Regions from separate parts of the Lelliottia sp. genome, predicted to be linked through region 2. Evidence: predicted binding sites of a transcription regulator. Region 2 holds the regulator's gene; the other holds the start of a gene.
The links. The regulator CRP, encoded in region 2, controls carbon source genes, mostly activating them, when cyclic AMP is high. The targets are predictions, from matches to a motif close to ATGTGANNNNNNTCACAT.
Positions count from the first base shown of each region.

Region 1: the regulator CRP is predicted to act here: its motif matches at 3,639-3,656, upstream of ACKI5T_RS15075 (glycine dehydrogenase).

Region 1 is NZ_JAZQNX010000026.1:209,286-215,938, forward strand. It holds gene ACKI5T_RS15055 (aldose 1-epimerase family protein) at 1-702, opposite strand, end outside; gene yjgA (ribosome biogenesis factor YjgA) at 1,006-1,557, opposite strand; gene pmbA (metalloprotease PmbA) at 1,652-3,004, shown strand; gene cybC (cytochrome b562) at 3,098-3,484, shown strand; gene ACKI5T_RS15075 (glycine dehydrogenase) at 3,808-4,146, shown strand; gene ACKI5T_RS15080 (SFCGS family glycine-rich protein) at 4,158-4,520, shown strand; gene ACKI5T_RS15085 (DUF4312 family protein) at 4,522-4,821, shown strand; gene ACKI5T_RS15090 (DUF4311 domain-containing protein) at 4,844-5,620, shown strand; gene ACKI5T_RS15095 (DUF4310 family protein) at 5,634-6,275, shown strand; gene ACKI5T_RS15100 (amidohydrolase/deacetylase family metallohydrolase) at 6,319-6,653, shown strand, end outside.
Region 2 is NZ_JAZQNX010000028.1:68,225-74,877, forward strand. It holds gene ACKI5T_RS15690 (putative adenosine monophosphate-protein transferase Fic) at 1-468, shown strand, start outside; gene pabA (aminodeoxychorismate synthase component 2) at 497-1,060, shown strand; gene ACKI5T_RS15700 (aspartate aminotransferase family protein) at 1,147-2,367, shown strand; gene ACKI5T_RS15705 (YccS/YhfK family putative transporter) at 2,364-4,451, opposite strand; gene crp (cAMP-activated global transcriptional regulator CRP) at 4,509-5,141, opposite strand; gene ACKI5T_RS15715 (OsmC family protein) at 5,451-5,855, shown strand; gene ACKI5T_RS15720 (phosphoribulokinase) at 5,901-6,653, opposite strand, start outside.

The DNA of each region.
Region 1 (6,653 bases), on a different contig from region 2:
TTTACCGAAATTGCTGTGATAAATTATTTGATAGTCATGCGGATAATCTGCGTGATTTGTCAGCACATCGTGAAGAGCAAAACTGTTACTGCCCGGGACATAGCGCAGTTCCGTCATTGTCTGCAGATCGGCTTTTTTAAACGTACTTTCTTTTACCAGACCGCGAACACGAATTTCGTACGGCGCGCTGTCGCTCACCTCGACTTCTACCTGCGAGGCTGGCGTATTACCCGCTTTTCCGTGCAAAGTGTAAATCTGGCCGTCTGCAGTGACCGGATGCCCGGTCCATTCGTAGCCACAGCGCACCATCATTTCGTTGAAACCTTCCAGCCATCCCAGACCATTTCGGCTTTCAAGATTCATGAAAGCAGGGTTGACCACCTCTTTCACAGGAGAATCCCAACCCATCCGCACGCCGTAGCCCTCAACGCGCAGTAAATTCATGCCGCGCGACGGGCTTAATGTGATCGTTAAACCGTCTTTACTGGTGATAATGATAACTTTGCTGCCTTCCTGCTTGCCGCCATGAAGGACTTTTTGTTCAATGCTGAAGTTTTGGTTTTTCACTTTCAGCATATTGCTGGTGACTTTCCAGTTGCCCAGATCTGTCGCGCTATCAGCGCTTGTCAGCACCCATGTTTTTGCCATCACAGGCGCGGAAATTAAACAGGCCAGTGCGGTTAACGCCAATGTTTTTTTCATCACTCTTCCCTTTTTGCTGAATCGATTATTTCTTTCACAGGCAAATCTAGATTCTTAACAAAAATGAAAGTGTGATGCGTTTCACCTGGTGGCTCATTAAGCGTATTTTCTCGTTAAAGTATGCGATGTGTTTGATATTCGTGTAATGAGATATGTTGTTTGCATAGGAAACTGTGAATTAAGCGTATTTTTGCTTTAACGATTCAGCTTTAAAAGGAACGTAAAAAATGAGATGTCATGCCAGAGGGGAAGGACGGGGGAGGAAAAAATGACGCTAACTCATCATGAGTTAGCGTGAGGTCATTAACCTTCGTTCTCAGCCAGTTCGCGCAGATACTGGAAAATCAGACGCGCAGATTTCGGCGGCTTATTCCCTTCTTTCTCTTTCTTCGCGTTGCGGATAAGCGATCTTAACTGCTGACGATCAACGTCAGGCCACAGGTTCAATACCTCTGCGACAGCGTCATCGCCCTGTTCAATCAGGCGGTCACGGATTTGCTCAAGCTTGTGGAACAGCGCAACCTGCTGGTTGTGACGGTTTTTCAGCTTATCCAGCGCCTGGCGAATCGGCTCAACATCGCGCTGGCGCAGCATTTTACCGATCAGCTGAAGCTGGCGGCGACGGCCTTCTTTTTTGATTCGTTGGGCCAGTTCAATGGCACTGCGCAGATCCGGGTCGAGCGAGAGTTTATCCAGCGCGTTTTTACCCAGCTCTACCATTTCCGCACCAAGTTGTTTTAACTCTTCGGCGTCACGTTTAATTTCACTTTTACTGACCCAGATGATTTCATCATCTTCGTCTTCGATGTCATCACCGGGAACGTCGTCGAGCCAGTCTTCGGGCTGCTTAGTCATGTCAGGCTCCTTAAAAAAGAGGCTAATGTTACCAGTTAAGACGCGCACTGAAAAACGGTTCTCTGTTAGACTTCAGATAACTATCTCTTACAGTATGGCATTTGCGATGAAAGTAACCTCACAAGTTGAAGCGCAGCGTAAGATTCTGGAAGAAGCGGTCTCCACAGCGTTGATGCTGGCTTCCGGAAAATCAGACGGCGCGGAAGTGGCAGTCAGCAAAACCACGGGTATCAGCGTAAGCACTCGCTACGGCGAAGTCGAGAACGTGGAATTTAACAGTGACGGTGCGCTGGGGATTACGGTTTATCACCAGAACCGCAAAGGCAGCGCGTCGTCGACCGACCTCAGCCCGGATGCCATCGCCCGTACCGTGCAGGCTGCGCTGGATATTGCGCGCTACACTTCACCGGATCCATACGCTGGCGTCGCGGAAAAAGATCTGCTGGCGTTTGACGCGCCGGATCTCGATCTTTTCCATCCGGCGGAAGTCTCCCCGGACGAAGCGATCGAATATGCCGCGCGCGCCGAACAGGCCTCTCTGAAAGCGGATAAACGTATCACCAATACCGAAGGTGGCAGCTTTAACAGCCACTACGGCATCAAAGTGTTCGGCAACAGCCACGGCATGTTGCAGGGCTACAGCTCCACGCGCCACTCCCTTTCCAGCTGTGTTATCGCTGAAGAAAATGGCGACATGGAACGCGATTACGCCTACACCATTGGCCGCGCGATGGGCGATTTACAGTCGCCAGAGTGGGTCGGTGAAGAGTGTGCAAAACGCACGCTGTCGCGCCTGTCTCCACGTAAACTCTCCACCATGAAAGCGCCGGTGATTTTTGCCAACGAAGTGGCGACCGGGCTGTTTGGTCATCTGGTCGGGGCAATTGCGGGCGGTGCGGTTTATCGTAAATCGACGTTCCTGCTCGATTCGCTGGGGCAACAAATTCTGCCGGAATGGCTGACCATTGAAGAACACCCGCATCTGCTGAAAGGGCTGGCGTCGACGCCGTTCGACGGCGAAGGCGTACGCACAGAACGTCGCGACATCATTAAAGACGGCATTCTGACCCAATGGCTGCTGACCAGCTATTCTGCGCGCAAGCTCGGGCTGCAAAGCACTGGCCACGCGGGCGGTATCCACAACTGGCGCATCGAAGGCCAGGGCCTGAACTTTGAACAGATGCTCAAAGAAATGGGCACCGGCCTGGTCGTGACCGAGTTGATGGGGCAGGGCGTCAGCGGGATCACCGGCGATTACTCTCGCGGTGCGGCGGGCTTCTGGGTCGAAAACGGTGAGATTCAGTATCCGGTAAGCGAAATCACGATTGCTGGTAACTTAAAAGACATGTGGCGCAATATCGTTACTGTCGGTAACGATATTGAAACACGTAGCAATATACAGTGTGGTTCAGTGCTGTTACCCGAGATGAAAATCGCGGGTCAATAATACCCGTCATATTTCACGTTGCAGATGCGTTGGCTGCGCTCGAATTATTTAGGGTATTTAGCTTATTTTTCATAATAAAAAAGGAAGTGAGCAATGCGTAAAAACCTGTTAGCCATTCTTGCTGTGTCGTCGTTAGTGTTCAGTTCTGCTGGGTTTGCCGCCGATCTTGAAGATGATATGGACACGCTCAGTACCAACCTGAAAGTGGTTCAGAAAACGGATAATGCGACGGAGATGAAAGACGCATTGACCAAAATGCGCGTCGCCGCACTCGATGCGCAAAAAGCGACGCCACCAAAGCTGGAAAACAAAGCAGCCGACAGCGCTGAGATGAAAGACTATCGCCACGGTTTTGACGTGCTGGTCGGCCAGATCGACGGTGCCCTGAAGCTTGCCAACGAAGGCAAAGTAAAAGAAGCCCAGGCTGCCGCTGATGGATTTATTGCCACCCGCAACGAAAACCACAAAAAATTCCGCTAATGGCACGCTAAGCCAGACGGCAAAATAATGAACGGGGGCGAAAGGCCCCCGTTTTGTTTGCCACAACGTAATAAGAAAACCTTATCCGCGTCACACTTTACGACCTTGCGCGTAAATTTTTCCACTCTCCTTTCTGACCTTTTGCCGCCGAATAGAGTGATATTCATCACGTAAATCCAGTTGATAATTCATATTCACCGTAATTATGTGGAACAGATCACTGGTGCCGCTTTCCTTTCCACTTCGAAGTGGAAAACAACTCGCTACAAACCTTTAACCTCCAGCGTTAGTTTTATCTCAGTGCCATTAACGGGGTAAAACGAGTGATTAACGGAGCGGTAATGAACGACGTTGGGGAACAGGCAGCGCAAACTGAAACGCTCGCAAACACCATGCTCGAGCAGGTCTATTCCCTGCTTGCCCGCCACAACATCATTCCCAATGACGTCCAGCAGCAGATGCTGACCTCACACGTTCGCGCAATGGCGCACCGGTCAGTGACCGGCGAACCGCTGCCGGAGGTCGAAGCTGACCTGTTCGACGAAATTTCAGCAGATTCAATGCGGCTTGCCCGCGAAGTGGTCGCGCAGTTCGGCAATCTTCCTGATGAAGAAGCCTGGCTGCTCTCCGTTCACTTCGAAGTCGCCAAAGACAACCTTTAAGGAGCTACACAATGGAACAAATTACAGTCGTGATCGGCGATCGTCTCGGGAAAGGCCAAAAAGTGGCTATCGGTGTGGAAAAGGCCGGCGGTCGTGCGGTTGTCGTGCCGGGCGTGGCAGCGGACATGAAATTGGGCGACGTGATGAAAGCGGAAAACGCCACATTCGGGATCTCCTTCTGCGGCAGCGGCGGCGCGGGTGCTATCACAGCGCAAACCAAGCACGGCTACAAAGCGAAATACGGCATGCGTTCAGTGGAAGAAGGCGTCACCGCCATCAACGAAGGCAACAACGTGTTGGGCTTTGGTTTTATGGATAAAGAAGAGTTGGGCGAGCGACTGGTGCAGGCCTGGCTGAAAAAGTACGGCGCGTAACATGAAAGAGCAATTTACCACCACGGTGAGAGTAAAGGGCAAGGGCGATGCCAAAACACGCGCCTTTGCCGACGCGCTAAACCACGTACAGGCCGCGGTGATGAACGCATCGCCGCATATCTTACTGCGTATTGAGCCACAGGATGTGCAGGTTGTTCAGGCGCAAGAAGCGGTGCGTAAAGAAGCGTTTCTGTTCTTCTTTTTGCGCCGGGAAAGACGCACTTACAGCGTGGAGCTGGACGTGACCGTCAACGTGACTGCCATCAATCTTGACCAGGTGGATTTTGTCACGCAACGCTGATTCTCACTAATAGGGCAGACGAATGTTCCTGATAATTTTAATAAAATCGCTCATCATCGGCGGCCTGGTTGGCGTCGGCGTTGGCGCTGGGGCTGCACGCATGTTTCATGCGCCTACCACACAGGGTATGGGCGCATTTCGTACGTTGGGGGAACTGAACTCCTGCGAAGGGGATCCCGCTTCTCACTTCTCCTTTGGTCTGGGTTTCTTCTTCAACGCCTGGGCCTCGTCGGTTGCGGCGGGGGCGTTCACGCAGGACGTTGACCATCGCATCATCCCTAACTGGGGTGCCGCGGCGCTGATGTTAAAAAACCGCAATGTCGGTGAGACGCTACACGATCCCCGCAAAATGGCGATTGCCTGCGGCGTGATCGGTATGTTCGTTGTCACTTTCTTAAACCTTACGGCTTCGTCCGTTCCAGCGGCGCTTCAGGTGACCGCCGTTAAGGTGCTGGTTCCTGCGGCAAACTTGCTGGTGAATACCGTGATGCCGGTGATCTTCTGGCTGGCGGCAATCGACGCGGGTAAAAAATCCGGCTTCTGGGCCACCGTGTTTGGCGGCGCAGCGCAGCTGATTATGGGCAACGCCGTACCGGGGCTGGTGCTGGGCATTCTGATCGGCAAAGGCGTCGAAGAGAGCGGCTGGAACCGCGTGACCAAAGTGATGATGGTGGCGATTGTGCTGCTGTTCGTCCTGAGTGGTTTCTTCCGCGGCTTCGACATGAAAATGATCGAATCCTTCCATCTGACCGTGCCGAACTGGCTCGACATGATCCACAGCTCGCTCAGCGGCAAATAACAGGAGCCTCGACATGGAACAGAATAAAGGTTTTTGGTATGCCGACTGGTCGTTCCCGATCTTCGTTGGCCTGCTCTCATCCGGCGTCTTCGCCGGGACGCACATGTACTACCTCTACGGCATCGGCGCGTTTAACGAAGTGGCGTTTGTGGCGATGTTAAAAGCGGGCATGGATACCGGCGTTTACGGCGCGGTGGCTGCGTTTGGTGCCAGCTTCCTGTTTGCGCGCATCATCGAAGGCTCGCTGGTGGGGATTCTGGATATCGGTGGGGCGATTCAAACCGGCGTCGGTCTCGGCGTCCCGGCGCTGCTGCTTGGCGCAGGTTTTGTCTTCCCGGTTGCCAACTTTGTGGCGTCGCTGGCCACCGGCCTGGTGATTGGTCTGGCGATTGGCTACCTGATTATCCTCGCGCGTAAATTCACCATCAACCAAAGCGATTCCACCTACGGGGCGGACGTGATGATGGGCGCGGGTAATGCCTCTGGCCGCTTCCTTGGCCCGTTGATTATCCTCAGCGCAATGACCGCCTCTATCCCGATTGGGATTGGTTCTCTGATTGGCGCGCTGCTGTTTTACCTCTGGCAGAAGCCGATCACCGGCGGCGCGATCCTTGGCGCAATGATTTTGGGTTCGCTGTTCCCAGTGGCTCTTTAATCCCCGGCGGGCGCTTCGGCGCTCGCTTTCTCAGGAGATGTTTATGTTTGATTTACTCCTGCGCCGTGCGCGCCTCACCGACGATACGCTGGCTGATATCGCCATTCAGGACGGCAAAATTGCGGCGCTGGGTGAGATTAACGCTCCCGCACACAAAACCGTCGAGCTGAACGGCGAAGTGTTTGTCAGCGCGGGCTGGATTGATTCTCACGTTCACTGCTACCCAAACTCACCGATTTACCATGATGAGCCGGACAGCGTGGGCATCGCGACAGGCGTCACGACCGTCGTGGACGCGGGCAGCACCGGTGCGGATGACGTGGACGACTTCTACGAAATTACCCGCAAAGCCAGCACGGAGGTTTTCGCGCTGTTGAA
Region 2 (6,653 bases):
ACCCTCCCGCTTGGACCGCCCGCCCGAGGTTTGCCGCACCTGTGCGCCATTCATCGCCATCTTTATCAGGATATTTTCGACTGGGCGGGGGATATCCGCGAAGTCGATATTTATCAGGGTGATACGCGATTCTGTCATTTCGCGTATATCGAAAAAGAAGGCAATGGTCTGATGCAGGATCTCGAGGAAGAGGGCTACCTTGTGGGACTCGAGAAAAGTGAGTTTATCGCCCGTCTCAGCCATTACTATTGCGAGATCAACGTCCTGCATCCGTTCCGGATTGGTAACGGGATCGCGCAACGCGTCTTTTTCGAGCAACTGGCCATCCACGCGGGGTATCAGCTGAGCTGGAAAGATATCGAACCCGATTTCTGGTCTGCAGCTAATCAGAGCGGGGCCATGGGTGATTTAACCGACCTGACAACCATCTTTGCCAAAGTAGTGAGCGAAGCGCGGGAAACTGAGTAGAATAGGGCGGCTAATTTTTGGAGCCGCCATGATTCTGCTGATTGATAATTACGATTCGTTTACCTGGAACCTGTACCAGTACTTTTGTGAACTGGGTGCTGAGGTGGTGGTCCGGCGTAATGATGAGGTGACGCTGGCAGATATCAACGCGCTGGCACCGCAGAAAATTGTCATTTCGCCAGGGCCTTGTACCCCCTCGGAATCGGGTATTTCGCTGGATGTTATCCGCGATTTTGCTGGCAAACTGCCAATTCTGGGCGTCTGCCTGGGACATCAGGCGATCGGCCAGGTCTTTGGCGCGACCATCGTTCGTGCCGCAAAAGTGATGCACGGCAAAACTTCTCCGGTGACGCATACCGGAACCGGCGTGTTTCGCGGTCTGAACAATCCCCTCACGGTGACGCGCTATCATTCGCTGGTCATTGACCCGCCCACGCTACCCGATTGCTTTGACGTGACCGCCTGGAGCGACACCCAGGAGATCATGGGCATTCGTCACCGCGAATGGGATCTCGAAGGCGTGCAGTTCCATCCGGAAAGCATCCTGAGCGAACAGGGCCATCAACTGCTGGCTAATTTCCTCCATCGTTGATTGCTTATTGCTTTGTTGTGATTTTTTATGCATATTTTGTGATTATATTTTCACTGTTAATGTGACATAAAATGGATGGGCATGACATGGCAACTGAACAATCTGCAATTACGCGCGCAACTTTCGATGAAGTTATCCTGCCGATTTATGCACCGGCTGAGTTTATCCCGGTAAAAGGGAAAGGCAGCCGCGTGTGGGATCAGCAGGGAAAAGAGTACGTTGATTTTGCGGGTGGTATTGCGGTGACGGCGCTGGGGCATTGCCATCCTGCTCTGGTCGAGGCGTTAAAAACGCAGGGCGAAACCCTGTGGCACACCAGCAACGTGTTTACCAATGAACCCGCGCTGCGTCTGGGGCGTAAAATTATCGACGCCACGTTTGCCGAGCGCGTTCTTTTCATGAACTCAGGTACCGAAGCTAACGAAACTGCGTTCAAGCTGGCGCGTTACTATGCGTCTACGCGTCATAGCCCGTACAAAACCAAAATTATTGCTTTCCATAACGCCTTCCATGGCCGCTCGCTGTTTACGGTTTCGGTCGGCGGACAGCCAAAGTATTCCGATGGATTTGGCCCAAAACCTGCCGACATCATCCATGTGCCGTTTAACGATCTCCACGCCGTAAAAGCGGTAATGGACGATCACACCTGCGCGATTGTGGTTGAGCCGATTCAGGGCGAAGGCGGTGTAATGGCCGCGACGCCAGAGTTCCTGAAAGGCCTGCGTGAACTGTGCGACGAACATCAGGCGCTGCTGGTGTTTGATGAAGTGCAGAGCGGTATGGGGCGTACCGGCTCCCTGTTTGCCTACATGCATTACGGCGTGACGCCGGACATTCTGACCAGCGCCAAAGCGCTCGGCGGCGGCTTCCCGGTCAGTGCCGTGCTGACGACGCAGGAGATCGCATCGGCATTCCATGTAGGATCTCACGGTTCGACTTACGGCGGGAATCCGCTGGCCTGCGCTATTGCTGGCGCGGCGTTTGATATTATCAACACGCCAGACGTGCTGAACGGCGTGAGCGCGAAACGCGAACAGTTTGTGAAACATCTTCAGCAGATCGATGCGCAGTACGATGTATTCAGTGATATTCGTGGAATGGGACTGCTGGTTGGCGCGGAACTGAAGCCACAATACCAAGGCCGCGCGCGAGATTTCCTCCATGCCGCTGCGCATGAAGGGGTGATGGTCCTGAATGCCGGACCGGACGTCATGCGCTTTGCGCCGTCGCTGGTGATTGAAGCACAGGATATTGACGACGGTATGGCGCGCTTTGCCGCAGCCGTTGGGAAAATCGTTAAGGGTTAATTGGATTCGCGCCGCAACAGGCGCGTTAACCAGATACCGTGATGCGGGCGTTGTCGCCATGCCACCGACGAAATGGTGTGCATGGTGCTCAGATGTCCGAGTATGCGCTGTATGTGTTGTTCCAGCGTGCTCATCGGACCATAGGTGAGCGTTTCTGGCCCTTCAAGAATATTAATATCCCCCGATTCCCCCGGCGCGTCATATTCCAGGCGCTGCTGACACCGCTGCAACGCAATTTCACACGACTGCAAATAGCGCTGCGCCAGATCTGGCGTCAGCATCGTATGCTCACGCGCCAGCGTGGTCATCGCGTTGATATGTTCGACGATGAACTGGCTGTGCGTCACCCAGAGTTTCATATCGGCCAGATAGTGCGAATTAAAGCCCGGCTCTTGCATGGCCTGGTTAAGCGAGTTAAACAGCGCGTTATGAGCCTGATTGACCTTCATGCGCTGGTACGCCAGCGGTGACGGCTGCGGGTCGGCGCTGAGGATCAGGCGAATAGCCTGCTGGTCGGCCTCGAGCGCATCGTGAGCATTCTGGCGCAACAGCCCGCTTTGCCACTGTGGCCACAGCCAGACCATGCCGCCAAACGCAATCAGACAGCCAATCAGCGTATCCACCAGTCGGGCAACAATAAACTGTTCGCCATTCAGAGTAAGCAGTTGCAGGGTATACACCGCGGTGACCGTGAAACCGACCATTGCCCAGCCATAGTTTTTACGGATAAACAGATAGCTGACCAGCGTGATAAGCAGCATACCCGCCAGGGTGTAACCGTCCGGAACGTGGAAGTGCAGCGTGACACCCGCAATCACCAGGCCGGCAATAGTCCCGCCCGCCCGGTGCAGGATCCGCACGCGCGTCGCGCCATAGCCGTTCTGCGTCACGAACAGCACAGTCATTAAAATCCAGTAGGGCTTGGGTAAATGCAGCGCCACGCCCATCAGGCTGGCGATACTCAGCATCACGCTAATGCGCGCCGCATTTCGCAGGGCAGAGGATTTAAAAGACAGATAGCTTTTCAGCGCTGGCAGTAGCGGCAGCCGTTTCTGCTTATCCGCCATCAGGTCACGGGGATAGAGCGGACGTTGGGTGCGCAGCACGCGTGCGATGCGGCTGAAATGCCATGCGCAGAACTGCCCGACCGGGTTATCCGGATGCTGACGGGCGATTTTCTCCAGCGCGCCCAATGGCTTATCCATGGTAAAGCGCGTGGGGTAGCGGTGATAAAGAATATCGTCAGCCAGCACGCGCAGACGCGCCGCGACCGTCTGGGCATTCCAGCGGATCACCGCTTCGGCATGGCTGCGCTCCACCAGTTTTTGCACTTCCTGTGGATGATGCAGGCTGACGGAGATATGTTCCTGGAGATCCAGCCCTACCTGAAACGTGCGCAGCAGCCGTTTGTATTCATGATTTTTATTGGCCGCCAGCATGTGCAGCTGCTGATAGCACTGGCTGATTAAATCGACCACTTTTTGCTGACGCGTCAGCAGCGGCGGCAGCGCCTTTTCCGGGTCGGTGTGCTGCGTCAGCAGGGTGTATTTTGCTTCGCAGTAATCAGCGAGCTGAACGTAGAGCAGGCTTAAGGATTCGCGCAAAGGCTGCTCGCGCCACATCCAAAACCAGAACCAGTTGAATAATCCGTACCACAGCGTGCCGAACGCGTAGATCAGCAACGGTTCCCAGACGGGCATATTCCCGGCGAGGCTGAGGGTGAAAATCGAGGCAATTAGCGAAGCGGGGAGCAATCGGGCATGCAGAGAACTGATTTCCGCCGTCACGCCGAGCGTGAGTGCCAGCACGGTTAAAATCAGCGGCAAGGGGATATCGCGCGCCAGCAAAAGCTGTACTGCCAGGCTACATCCGGCAAAAAGCGATCCGCCAATAATCAGGCGTTTGAAAAAGCGTTTATGCGGCGTATCGAGACCGGCAATGTTACAGCAGGCAGGGACGAGGGAAAAAAGCAGACCGTGTTGCAGATGACCCAGAATCAAACCGACGGCCACGGGGAGACATAACACCAGCGTTTGCCGAAGTGCGTAGTTAACTTCCGGGTGATAGATCAGCCTGCGCCACATAGATGCCAGAGACAAAAACGGCGTGACACCTTGCGGTGGCACGCCGTTCGACCGGAATTAACGCGTTCCGTAAACCACGATAGTTTTACCGTGGGCGGAGATCAGGTTCTGATCTTCCAGCATTTTCAGGATACGGCCAACGGTTTCACGGGAGCAACCGACGATCTGACCAATTTCCTGACGGGTAATTTTAATTTGCATGCCGTCAGGGTGAGTCATAGCGTCAGGCTGTTTCGCCAGGTTCAACAGCGTTTGCGCGATGCGACCGGTCACATCCAGGAAGGCGAGGTTACCCACTTTCTCGGAGGTGATTTGCAGGCGGCGAGCCATCTGCGAAGACAGGCGCAACAGAATATCCGGGTTAACCTGAATTAACTGACGGAATTTTTTGTAGGAGATCTCAGCCACTTCACAGGCCGATTTTGCACGTACCCAGGCGCTACGTTCCTGGCCTTCTTCAAACAGGCCCAGTTCGCCGATGAAATCGCCCTGGTTCAGATAAGAAAGGATCATCTCTTTTCCTTCTTCATCTTTAATAAGCACTGCCACCGAGCCTTTGACGATGTAATACAACGTTTCCGCTTTTTCACCCTGGTGAATCAGCGTGCTCTTCGATGGGTACTTATGAATATGGCAATGAGACAAGAACCATTCGAGAGTCGGGTCTGTTTGCGGTTTGCCAAGCACCATGCGCTGTTATCCTCTGTTATAAGCTGTCACCAGAGTCATAAATCGCATCCTGACTCTGGGGTTGCAATCGAATTCTTCCCCGTACCTGGGAATTAGGCTGTCATAAATGTTTGCAGCCTGTAATGTTTGATGTCCTTTGCATACATGTGTAACGTCAATGTATTACTGTACCATCCAGAGTGTTTTAGCATAGCTTTTGCCGCGTGTCTCCTGGTGTCTCGCTTCAGCATGACGCAGGTCGTCTTCCGTTGCGAGAATTGTAACGCGCGGGTAATCTGTCCGGAAAAATGCAACGTCGGAGTGAATAAAATGCAAGCGCGTGTGAAATGGGTTGAAGGTTTAACGTTCCTCGGCGAATCCGCTTCAGGACACCAGATTTTGATGGATGGCAACTCCGGCGATAAAGCGCCAAGTCCGATGGAAGTGGTGCTGATGGCGGCGGGTGGATGCAGTGCCATCGACGTGGTCTCGATTCTGCAAAAAGGGCGTCATGACGTCACCGATTGCGAAGTGAAGCTGACATCAGAGCGTCGCGAAGAAGCGCCGCGTCTGTTTACGCACATCAATCTGCACTTCATTGTGGCCGGCAAGGCGCTGAAAGATGCCGCAGTTTCCCGTGCGGTGGATCTTTCTGCGGAGAAGTACTGCTCGGTCGCGTTGATGCTGGAAAAAGCGGTGAAAATCACGCATTCGTATGAAGTGATTGAAGCGTAAGCGTTGACGAGATTTAGCCCTCTCCCATGGGGAGAGGGAATAGGATCATTCGATCTTTTTGCCTTCCATCAGCCGTTGCACCAGCGGCATCATGATCAGCTCCATCGCCAGTCCCATCTTCCCGCCCGGCACGACCAGCGTATTTATGTGCGAAATAAACGAGCCCTGCAGCATCGCCAGCAGCCACGGATAATCAATATCTTCCAGATTACGGAAGTGGATCACCACAAAGCTTTCGTCGAGCGACGGAATCGTTTTGGCGGCGAAGGGATTTGACGTATCCACTGTAGGCACGCGCTGAAAGTTAATGTGCGTGCGCGAAAACTGCGGCGTCAGGAAGTTAATGTAATCTTCCATCGAGCGTACCACTGAATCCATGACCGCCTCACGCGAGTGGCCGCGCTCGCTGGTGTCGCGGGTGAGTTTCTGGATCCACTCCAGGTTGACGATAGGCACTACGCCGACCAACAGATCGACATGCCGCGCCACATCCTGTTGCGGCGTCACCACGCCGCCATGCAATCCTTCGTAAAACAGCACATCGGTCGGTTCCGGAAGCGGCTGCCACGGCGTAAATGTGCCCGGCACCTGGTTCCACGGCACGGCTTCGTCATAGGTATGCAGATATTTACGCGATTGTCCTGTGCCGGTATGGCCGTACTCGGCAAAGGTTTGTTCCAGCAAACCGAAGTCGTTGGCGTCTGGCCCGAAGTAGCTGATGTGTTTACCGAGATCGCGCGCCTTGCGGATCGCCATGTCCATTTCGGGACGGGTATAGCGATGAAAACTGTCGCCTTC